Regions from separate parts of the Paenibacillus sp. genome, predicted to be linked through region 1. Evidence: riboswitches for the same ligand, from Rfam matches in the RefSeq annotation. Region 1 holds a riboswitch; the other holds the start of a gene.
What was found. Region 1 has a riboswitch for thiamine pyrophosphate ahead of VE009_RS16880 (ECF transporter S component). Riboswitches for the same ligand answer to the same signal wherever they lie in the genome.

Region 2: it holds a riboswitch for thiamine pyrophosphate, as region 1 does, so the genes downstream of both, tenA (thiaminase II) here and VE009_RS16880 (ECF transporter S component) in region 1, are expected to answer to the same signal.

The regions. Positions count from the first base shown of each region.
Region 1 is NZ_DASQNA010000031.1:38,948-44,213, reverse strand. Features, by position in the region: gene rbsK (ribokinase) at 1-731, opposite strand, end outside; gene wrbA (NAD(P)H:quinone oxidoreductase) at 883-1,482, opposite strand; gene VE009_RS16890 (GNAT family N-acetyltransferase) at 1,607-2,491, shown strand; gene VE009_RS16885 (GNAT family N-acetyltransferase) at 2,496-2,948, opposite strand; TPP riboswitch at 3,118-3,227, shown strand; gene VE009_RS16880 (ECF transporter S component) at 3,332-3,928, shown strand; gene VE009_RS16875 (ABC transporter ATP-binding protein) at 3,946-5,266, shown strand, end outside.
Region 2 is NZ_DASQNA010000041.1:242,088-247,353, reverse strand. Features, by position in the region: gene thiO (glycine oxidase ThiO) at 1-682, opposite strand, end outside; gene VE009_RS23340 (thiazole synthase) at 679-1,479, opposite strand; gene thiS (sulfur carrier protein ThiS) at 1,484-1,750, opposite strand; gene thiE (thiamine phosphate synthase) at 1,752-2,396, opposite strand; gene tenA (thiaminase II) at 2,413-3,108, opposite strand; TPP riboswitch at 3,231-3,336, opposite strand; gene VE009_RS23320 (hypothetical protein) at 3,460-4,155, opposite strand; gene VE009_RS23315 (S16 family serine protease) at 4,167-4,958, opposite strand; gene VE009_RS23310 (AraC family transcriptional regulator) at 5,067-5,266, opposite strand, start outside.

The sequences.
Region 1 (5,266 bases):
ACCGGCGTCACCGGGAAGCCTTCCACATGCTCGCACCCTTCCGCGGAGCATACGAGCGCGCCTCGTTCCGCGAGCGTCACGACGACGTGCTTCACGCCGAGATCGATCAGCGTCCGCGCAGCCCGCTGCGCCGCCTCGATTCCGTCCGCCTTCATCCCCGTCAGCAGCTCGAGCTCGGTTTCGTTCGGCGTCAGCACCGCGACGCGCGACAGCAGCTCCGCGGGCAGCGGGCGCGCCGGCGCCGGATTGAGCAGCACCGGCACGCCGTGCTTCTGTGCGATCGCCGCCGCGCGCTCGACGACGGCGAGATCGATCTCTAGCTGCATGACGAGCATGTCGGCCCCTCGGATCGCCTCTTCCAACGCGTCCGCTTCGTCCGTCGTATATCGCATGTTCGCGCCGGGCGCGATGATGATCCGATTTTGGCCGGATCGTTCGACCACGATCAACGCGATGCCCGTCGCCTCGACGTCATCCCTTCGCATGTGCGCCGTATCGACGCCGTTGTCCGCCAGCACCGCCATCCCTTCGTCGCCGAACGCGTCGCGCCCGACTTTGCCCGCCATCGCGACGACGCCGCCGAGCCGCGCGGCCGCGACCGCTTGATTGGCGCCTTTCCCGCCCGGAAATCTGCCGAAGCCGTCGCCCATCAACGTTTCGCCCGCGGCCGGCGCGCGCTCGGTGCGTACGACCAAATCCATCATGAAGCTTCCCAATACCAAAATGCCCATCCTTGCACCCCCGCCCCTAGAATGCGTACTCCGCTCACTGTCATTATAGGGGTACAACCGAGCCTATACCATATGTGTGTGACATCTTTCCTGGAAACGAACGAAGCCGCCCCGTCGTCCGGGCGGCTTCTCGTTACAGGTGACGCTTTTTTTATCCGTTGATTTTGGCCGCGATCTCAAGCATCCGTTTCACTTGATGCGCGACCGCCGGCTGGACGTCCCTCGTCATGTTGCCTTCTTGGTCGACCGTGACGCTCGTTCCGTACGGATTGCCTCCCGTCGTGAAGAGCACCGGATCGGTGTACCCCGGAGCCGCGATGATGGCGCCCCAATGATACATCGTCGTATACAGCGACAAAATCGTCGCCTCTTGTCCGCCATGGTCGTTCTGCGCCGACGTCATCGCGCTGACGACTTTGTTGATCAGCTTGCCTTGGAACCAGAGACCGCCGGTCGTGTCCAAAAACTGCTTCATCTGCGCCGGCACGTTGCCGAAACGGGTCGGCATGCTGAATAAGACGGCGTCTGCCCACTGCAGATCGTCCAGCGTGACGACCGGAACGTCTTTCGTCGCTTCGACATGGGCCTTCCAGAGCGGGTTGCCGTTGATCGCCGACTCCGGCGCCAGCTCCTGCACCTTCATGACCTTCACTTCGGCGCCGTTCGCCTTCCCGGCTTCCTCCGCCATCTTCGCAAGCTTATAGTTCGTCCCCGTCGAGCTGTAGTAAACGATCGCCAACTTTAAAGCCACTTTCATCGCTCCTGACCGAAGGTTTTGTCGAACGCATTAAGAAATATCTCCCATCGGCGGAAACTTATTCGTGCTATACTGAGCGGGAGCTTTATGAGATAACGAAACGCGCGGAGGATGAACGATGGCTCTTGCGAACGACGCGATGGAATTTACGCTGGAACCCGCCGAGCACGGCGAGTTTTCCGTTTTCTGCTCCGTATATTGGGACCCCGTGCGGTTCCGGCGCGACTGGACGACGCCGCTGACGACCGTGCCGCCCGCAGCTCCGTGCTACTGGATAATGCAAGCGGGGCGGCGCGTCGGCGGAGCCGTGATCGACGCGGGGCGGATCGGCCCCGTCTTCGCCGCGCCCCCGTCGAAGCTTGCGCCGGAGACGGTCGAGGCGCTGCTGCGATTCGCCGCGGCGCGCACGCCGCCGGGCGGCTCGATCGAAGCGCGGGGCGTGCTCGACAGCCAGCTGGAGGCGTTCGAGCGCTGCGGCTTCCGGCGCACGCAGACGAGGCGCTGCATGATGCGCCCGACCGAATCGACGTCCGCCGCGTTCCCGGACGGATGGATCGCGCGTCCTCTCGCGCGCGAAGATATCGACGAGCTTGCGGCGATGCTGCACGCGTCGTTCGCGGACGGTACCGGGGATGCCGGCCCGGATCCGGTGGAGGAATACGCGGCGTACCTCGCGGAACACTTCGGGCAGGCGGAGCGCGACGAAGCGATGCGCGGCGCGTCGGCCGTCGCCGTCGACAAGCGGACCGGCGCGATCGCCGGCGTTTGCTTGATCGGACGTGTGGAAGGCTGGCCGTTCGTCGCCTTCGCCGCCGTGCTGCCGCACTGCCGGGGCCGAGGGCTCGCGTCGGCGCTCATCCGACGGGCGATCGGCGCGCTGCACGGCTTCACGGAGCCGCTGCTGTTCGTGACGGTCGGCAACGGCGCCGAAGCGGTGTACGAGAAGCTGGGCTTTCGGCCGGCGCCGGCCGTGACGCGTTTGGCGTGGGAGCCCCGGTCTTAAAGACTCAAAGCGTCCACTCGAAGATGCACTTTTGGCGCTCGCCCCTTAGATACATATCGTTGTCCGGGGGGAGGTCGACGATGCCCGCGAGGCGCGCCCCGAGCGACTCGCACGTCTTGCGGGACGGCGCGTTGTCCGGGTTGCACGTGATGTACAGCTTCTCCATGCCGTGGGCGAGCGCGAGCGGCCGCAGCAGCCGGCACGCCTGCGCGGCGAACCGCCGTCCGCGGTACGCCGGCAGGACGGAGTAGCCGATATTGCCGCCATAATACAAGCTTTCCGAATACCCCACGCGAAGATCGATCACGCCGACTCTCTCGTACGTGCCGTGCAGCACCATGCCGTAATGATACGCCGGCACGATGCCGAGCCGCTCGTCGCCGGGCGCTTTGAAATCGATAACCAGATCGATGTCGTCGCCGGAGATTCGGTCATAATCCAAAAACGTAAACGACATGTCCGCCTTCCTCCCTCGTCCGCCTTCGCCGCAACGCCGAAGCTCGGCGCGGGCGGCGTTTTCCCTTATTGTACTACGGCTTGCGAGGCTCTAGAGGCCAAGGCTCGCCGCCGCCTCGAAAAAAAGTTATTGTCAATTGGAAACGGATGTAATACAGTAGAACCAGTTGAATAGCATGTGCGGGGGCTTGATGAAGTCAGGCTGAGATTGCGGCCGTATGCCGCTGACCGTGAATCTGATCTGGGTAATGCCAGCGTAGAGAACATTGGTGCAGCTTTTTTTGATGCGCACTTTTCGAGCCTGCCGGTATACCCGGCAGGCTTTTTCGGCGTTCCGCGTATGCTATTGGACTCATCATCTTATTTCGAAAGGGCGTTGGTGTCATGGAAAAAGGGATCGGGCAGTCGAAGCGGTTGAAGTTGACGGACATTTTGGTGACGGTCGTCATCGCGGCGGTATTCGGGGTCGTCTACAAAGTTTGGGGGCCGATGTACAACATCGTCCAGCCGCTCGGGCTGCACGCCGAACAGCTGATTTACGGCATGTGGTTCATCGCGGCGACGTTCGCGTTCGTCCTCATCCGCAAGCCGGGGGTCGCCGTCCTCGCCGAAGTGGCCGCCGCCAGCGTCGAAACGTTTTTCGGCGGCGAATGGGGCGTCACGACGCTCGTATACGGCTTGATGCAGGGTCTCGGCGCCGAGCTCGTCTTCGCGATGTTCCGCTACCGTCTCGCGAACGTCTGGGTCGTCTCGCTCGCCGCGATCGGCTCCGGCGTCGCCTCGCTGCTCGTGGATTCGTACTACGGCTATATCGAATCGCTGACGTTCTGGAACTACTGCCTGTTCATCGGCTTGCGGCTCCTCGGCAGCGTCGTGATCGCCGGCTTGTTCGCGTCGCTGCTCGCCGGCGCGCTCGAGAAAACCGGCGTCACGAGCTTGCTCCGGCCGGCGTCGCGCGCAGATTACGACGCCTTGACGTGACTTTGCCGGCGATGGATATGCACACGCTGCTTGGCGTCACCAATTTGAAGCTGAAGTATCCGGGCGACGCGCCGCTCGTGTTCGACGGACTCTCCCTTTCGTTCCGCCAAGGGGAGAAGGCGCTGCTCCTCGGCCCGAGCGGCTGCGGCAAATCGACGCTCCTGCAAGTGCTGACGGGCATCGTTCCCCATTCCGTCGAGCTGCCGATGAAATGCGACGCTGTCCATCGGCCCGAGCGCTGGGGCTACGTGTTCCAAGATCCGGACGCGCAGTTTTGCATGCCGTACGTCGACGAAGAGCTGGCGTTCGTGCTCGAAAACCGCGCGGTGCCGCGCGATGCGATGCCGGAGCTCATTCGCCGATACCTGGCGCTCGTCGGCCTTAATCTCGACGATCCGCATACGCCGATCCAGCGGCTGTCGCAGGGCATGAAGCAGCGGCTCGCGCTGGCGAGCGCGCTGGCGCTCGAGCCGGAGGCGCTGCTGCTCGACGAGCCGACCGCGCTGCTCGACCCCGAAGGAACCGAGCAGGTGTGGGAGGCGGTGCGGCGAACGGCGGCGGACAAAACCGTGCTGATCGTCGAGCATAAGATCGACGGCATTTTGGATTTTGTCGACCGGGTCGTCGTCTTCACGCCCGAAGGGCGCATTCTCGCCGACGGCGCCCCGGCCGACGTCTTCGCGGCGCATCGCGCCGCTCTGGACGAATACGGCATTTGGCATCCCGGCGCATGGGAGGCGTTCCCGCGCTTCGGGGGGGCGCGCAGCCTCGTCGAAGCCGGAGGCGCGCCGCGGCTTGCGCTGCGCGATTTCGCGGGATACCGCGCCGGCGGGCGCACGGTGATCGCCGCCCCGCTCGCGGAAGCGGCGCCGGGCGATTGGATCGCCGTCACGGGGAAGAACGGCGCGGGCAAGAGCTCGCTCCTGCTCTCGATCATGCGGTTGCTGCGCACGTCCGGAGAATGCGTCGTGGACGGCGCCTTCGGGCGCCGCCCGGAGGACGTCGCGGCGCGCGCGGCGTTCGTGTTCCAAAACCCGGAGTTCCAATTCGTCGCCGATTCGGTGGAGGACGAAATCGCTTATTCGCTCGAGCGGCCCGACCCGGCCGCCGTGGAATCGCTGCTCGCCTTCTTCGATCTAACGCCGCTGCGGCGGCGCCATCCGTACCAGCTGTCGACGGGCCAGAAGCGGCGGCTCAGCGTCGCCGGCGCGCTCGCCCGGGGCCAGCGGCTGCTGCTGCTCGACGAGCCGACGTTCGGGCTGGACGCGCGCAGCACGATGCGGCTGCTGGAGATGCTGGAGCGGCTCCGCGGCGAAGGGGCGGCGATCGTCATGGTGA
Region 2 (5,266 bases), on a different contig from region 1:
CGCGAATCGGGTAAATCGGCAGCGCCAGGCCGAACGTCCGCTCCAGCTCCTGCGCCCAGGCGCCTGAACAGATCAGCAGCCGCTCTCCGCGGAATGTCCGGCCGTCCCGGCTCCGCAGCACGACATCCTCCTTCCATTCGAGGATGTCGACGCTCTCGAGCCCCTCCTGCACGTCCGCGCCCAGCTCCCGGCACGCCTGCTCTAGCGCCTTCACGTAATCCGGCGCGTACAAATGGCACTCCTCCGGCACGTGCAGCGCGGCGACCGCTTCGCGGGTGAGCCCCGGCTCCAATCGCCGCAGCGCTTCGCCTTCGACGATACCAGCCTCGGTGTAGACGCCCTGCCACCGAAGCCGGCTCTCCAGCGCGAGCAAGTCGGCCCCGTGGAACGCGGCGTACAGGCTGCCGCTCCGAGCGAACTCGAAGTCGATGCCTGACAAACGCTTCACGTCGTCCGCCCATTGCGGATACAGCCGAAGCGACGCCAACCCGAGCCGGAAGAAGTCGTCGGCGCTCTCGACGTTCTCGCTGAACGGCGCGAGCATGCCGGCCGCGGCGCCGCTCGCCTGGCCGCCGCAGCGGCCGATCTCCAGCACCGTGACCCGGTGCCCGCGCATGAGGCAGGCGAGCGCGCAGGAGAGGCCGATGACGCCGCCGCCCAGCACGAGGACGCGCCGGCTCATTCCGGCAGTCCGGCCGACGCGGGAACGGAGATAAGCTCTTCCAGCCCGCTGCTGGCGCTGGCGTATTTCTTCTTCGGGATGCGTCCGGCCTTACGGGACAAATAACCCGCTTCGATCGCAAGGCGCATCGCCTTCGCCATGCGCACCGGGTCCTTCGCCTTCGCCACAGGCGTATTCATGAGGATGCCGTCCGCGCCGAGCTCCATCGCGAGCGCGACGTCGTACGCCGAGCCGAGGCCGGCGTCGACGATGATCGGCACGCGCGCCTGCTCGGCGATCAATCCGATGTTATACGGATTCAGAATGCCGAGCCCGGTGCCGATCGGAGCGCCGCCCGGCATGACGGCGGCCGCGCCCGCTTCCTCGAGACGCTTGCACAGGATCGGGTCGTCGGACGTATACGGCAGCACCGTGAAGCCTTCCTTGACGAGCTGCTCCGTCGCTCGGAGCGTCTCGAGCGGATCCGGCAGCAGCGTGCGCGAATCGGCGCTGATTTCAACCTTGACCCAGTCGCTCAGGCCCGACGCTCGGGCAAGCCGGGCGATGCGGACCGCTTCCTCCGCCGTCCGAGCGCCCGACGTGTTCGGTAGAAACGTATAAGAGCCTTCCAAATGCTGCAGGATCGAATCGTCTTCCGCCGCATCCAAATTGACGCGCCGAATCGCGAACGTCAGCACTTCCGCTCCCGAGGCGCGGATCGCCTCCCGCTGCACGAACGGATTCGGGAACAGCCCAGTGCCGAGAAAAAAACGGGACGTCAACGCTTTTCCACCGATGATCAATGCATCTTCTGCCATCACGTTACCCTCCTCCGACGAATTGAACGAGCTCGATCCGCATCCCGTCGCGGACCGGCGCGCCGTCCCATTGCGGCTTCGTCAAAATCGCGCCGTCCGCTTCCACGATGACAGGTTTGCCTTCGAGGCCGAAGAAGCCGATCACATCGGCGATCGTCTTCGCCCGCACCGTCCGGCGTTCTCCGTTCACGATCAATGCCACTTCCGAAACTACCTCATTCCCAGCCGCAAGCTCATGTCCAGTCCCAGAGCCTTGCGCAACCTCTGTCATGTCAACGCCTCCTTGCAATCTCCGCTGCTCGGTCGATTTTCTCGAGGAACGCCCGGCACGTGCCCGCGACGTCGGCGCTGCCGACGATTTCGCTGACGGCGCAAATGCGCGTCGCCCCCGCGCGAAGCACCTCGTCGACGTTATGCAGCTTAATCCCGCCGATCGCAACGAACGGGATGCGGATTTCGGCCGCAACCTCTCGCACGTACGACGTCGTCACCGGCGCGACGACGTCCGACTTCGTCTTCGTCGGGAACACCGGGCCGACGCCGATATAATCGGCGCCATCCCGCTCCGCTTCCCGCGCTTCCTCGATCCGATGCGTCGAGATGCCGATAATCCTGCCTGGTCCGACGATCCGCCGCGCCTCGGCGATCGGCAGGTCGTCCTGCCCGAGATGAATGCCGTCGGCGTCGACTGCGAGCGCCACGTCGATATGATCGTTCACGATGAACGTCGCCCCGTACCGCCGCGTCAGCTCGCGCAGCGCCTGCGCTTTCCGCAGCACGTCCCGCTTGCTCCCCGTCTTGTCGCGCAGCTGCACGATGTCCGCGCCGCCGCGTATGGCTTCCTCCATGACGGTCAACAAGTCCCGCCCCGGATGGAACTCCTCGCCGGTGATGGCGTAAAGCCGAAAATCCCGCATCGGCGCCGCCTCCTCCCTACGCACGGACGAACGCGTCGTTCGTCGCCACAGGCCACTCTTCGACCTTGTACGCCATGTCGAAGAACATATACTCCAGCTGGCAGCTCAGCAGGAAATGCTCCCGCATGCGCGCGCGTTCCTCTTCGTTCGCCTGCTCCGCCCACGCGTCAAGCCGCGTAATGAGCTCGTTCATGCCGCTGCGGATCTCGTCGTTCGCATAGAACGAAATCCACTCGTAGAACGGATGCTCCGGTCCCGGGCGCACGGTGTCGACGATATGCTGCGCCGCGTCGATGTACGTCCACGGGCAAGGGAGCAGCACCGCGTAAATTTCCCCGAGCGTCCCTTGGTGGGCCACGGTCAGCATATGGCGCGTGTAATGCAGCGCCGTCGGCGCGAGCCGGTACCCTTGCAGATCCTCGTAGTCGACGCCCGCGACGCGGCACAAATTGTTGTGCGGGTGAATTTCGCTGTTCAGAATAAATCCGATTTTCTCATGGAACATAGCGATGTCACGACGGTCTCGGCACTTGGAGATGCCCAGTCCGTAAATTTGCATATACACGTTCAAATATTCGAAGTCCTGCTTCACGTAATGCACCAATTGCTCCTTGCCGAGCTGCCCGTTGGCGATGCCTCGCAAAAACGGGTGAGCGTAAATCGCCTGAAAAATCGGGTCCGCTTCCTGCCGCAGCTGTTCAGAAAATTTCATGATCCATTCCTCCTCGGAAAAGTTTCGGAATATCCACCAAGGGGCCGGCTCGCTCGAGAACATAAAAAAGCCGCTCCCCATGGAGCGGCTTCATCGGCATCGGTACAAAACATGCAATGCGAATGGACCTTGCTCCACTTTCCTACGCTGGTATGATCCAGATCAGGTTCGAAGGGTCCAAGGAATGTTCCTTGTCTCAGCCGCTCGGCGGCTCCCCTAGTGGTTTCCGTTATGCTATTCTTTTCCAAAGATACAACCGGCTCCGCCGACTTGTCAATACCGAATTTGAAAGCGCCGCGCCGAGGAACCGGATGCCCTCCGATGCGACGCATGCTTACCAAGCGTTCCTGATCAGCGCGGATCGGACGGAACAGATGCCGCGGACGACGGCTCTATGAAGGCTGCGTAGGGCTCGAAGGGTTCGGACCGTTCGGAGGACTCCTGATCGTTCGCCTCGGCGTAATGCAGACGAAGCCCGCGATCGATGGCAAGCGTCATCGCCAGGTAGACGGCCATAGCCGCAACGTCGATGACCGCTCCCGTCAAATACAGAGCATCGCTCGCTCCCTCCGGATTGCGCAGAAGCAGCCGGTTGATGGAGTTCCCGACGAAAACGACGATATACAGCGGAACGATCAAACCATGCACGAGCTTAGCGAAGCGGGCTGCCGCTTGCCGTCGATACAAATAACCGCCGATCTGGGAAAACGTGCTCCCGATCCCCCATAAATTCACAAGCGGAAGCATTCGAACGATCGCCCCGGCATTCGAAATCCGGTAATCCGGGTACCGCCGGCGAAGCGATCCATGAACTTGCACAAGCCAAATAAAATAAGTCGCGAGCACGACATAGTACAGCGCGGTCGCGAAAACGATGAGCGACTGATCGATGCCGAAGTAAAGGTTCATATACGTTTCGAAGTCGTAAACGTAAATCGCGGTGAAGACAGCCGTCGCCGCATTCACCGCGAAACCAACGGTCAGCAAAATGAGATGGATGCGGCCGATCGATTTCGCGGGATACGAGACTTCGTAAGGCTTGGTCATACGGTCAACTCCTATTCTCGATTTAAATAAGCGATAGCGTCGTCCAACGTCGCTACCGGAACGACCCGCAAATCCAAGCCGTATTCGCGCTGAATGCGCTGCGCCTCCGCTTCGTTACCCCACTCGCCTAACGTATCGGTATCGGCCGGAATGAAAAAGACGTCGATTCCGGCATCCGCCGCCCCTAACAACTTTTGCTTCAAAGCGCCGACGGAGCCGACGCGGCCATCGTGATCCAAAGCGCCGGTGCCCCCGATCAATCGTTCGCCTCCGCCGGAAAAGTCGATACCTTGCTCTTCTTCGTACATGCCAAGGGCGATCATCAAGCCAAGCGAATCGCCGTAATAGCCCTCTAATTGTGAAAGCAGATTGTCGATCCTCGAGGAAGCGTCCCCTCCACTCGCAATCGCATCGTTCCCGTCCTCCACGGTCAGAGCAACCGCCGCTACGGCATCGTGCACGGCAGACGTCAAAGGCTCTTCATCAAACATCTGTTCGGCGAACAACTCCTCCTCGGAACGTTCGAGAGGCGTAAACTCGAGGTGACGAATTCGGTCTCTGTGGGAGAGGTACAAGACCCAGCGTTCGAACCTGTTTTTCACGATGCCGCCTTCCACCACGCTGAAATACACGCTGCCGTCGATCCCGAGCTCCCGGACGGGAACCATGTCCCCGCGAAAGTTGAATTCCGCAGGAGCAGGCGCTGTCCCGACGACGGTCGCCCCCAGCGGGAGCAGCAGCAGCGCCAGCGTAATTATGATTTCTTTGGGTACTCGAACGCTCCATCTTCTTACTTTTTCCATCGGAAAAGTCAGCCCTTCGTCGCCGCGTCATTATACAACTTAATATATTTAATCGTTTTCGACGCAGAAGCATCAATTACCTTTTTTTCACTAAATTAAGAAGGGATTTCATCGCTTGGGTGAATCGGGATGCTTTCCCGCAAAGCTTTTCCGGTACTGGCTCGGCGTCGTGCGCATGATTTTTCTGAAGACGCGGTTGAAGTGCGGAACGCTGTCGAAGCCGGACATCTCGGCGATGTCGATGATCCGCTTGCCGCTTTCCCGCAGCAGCCGCTGCGCCGCTTTGACCCGCACGATTTGGACATATT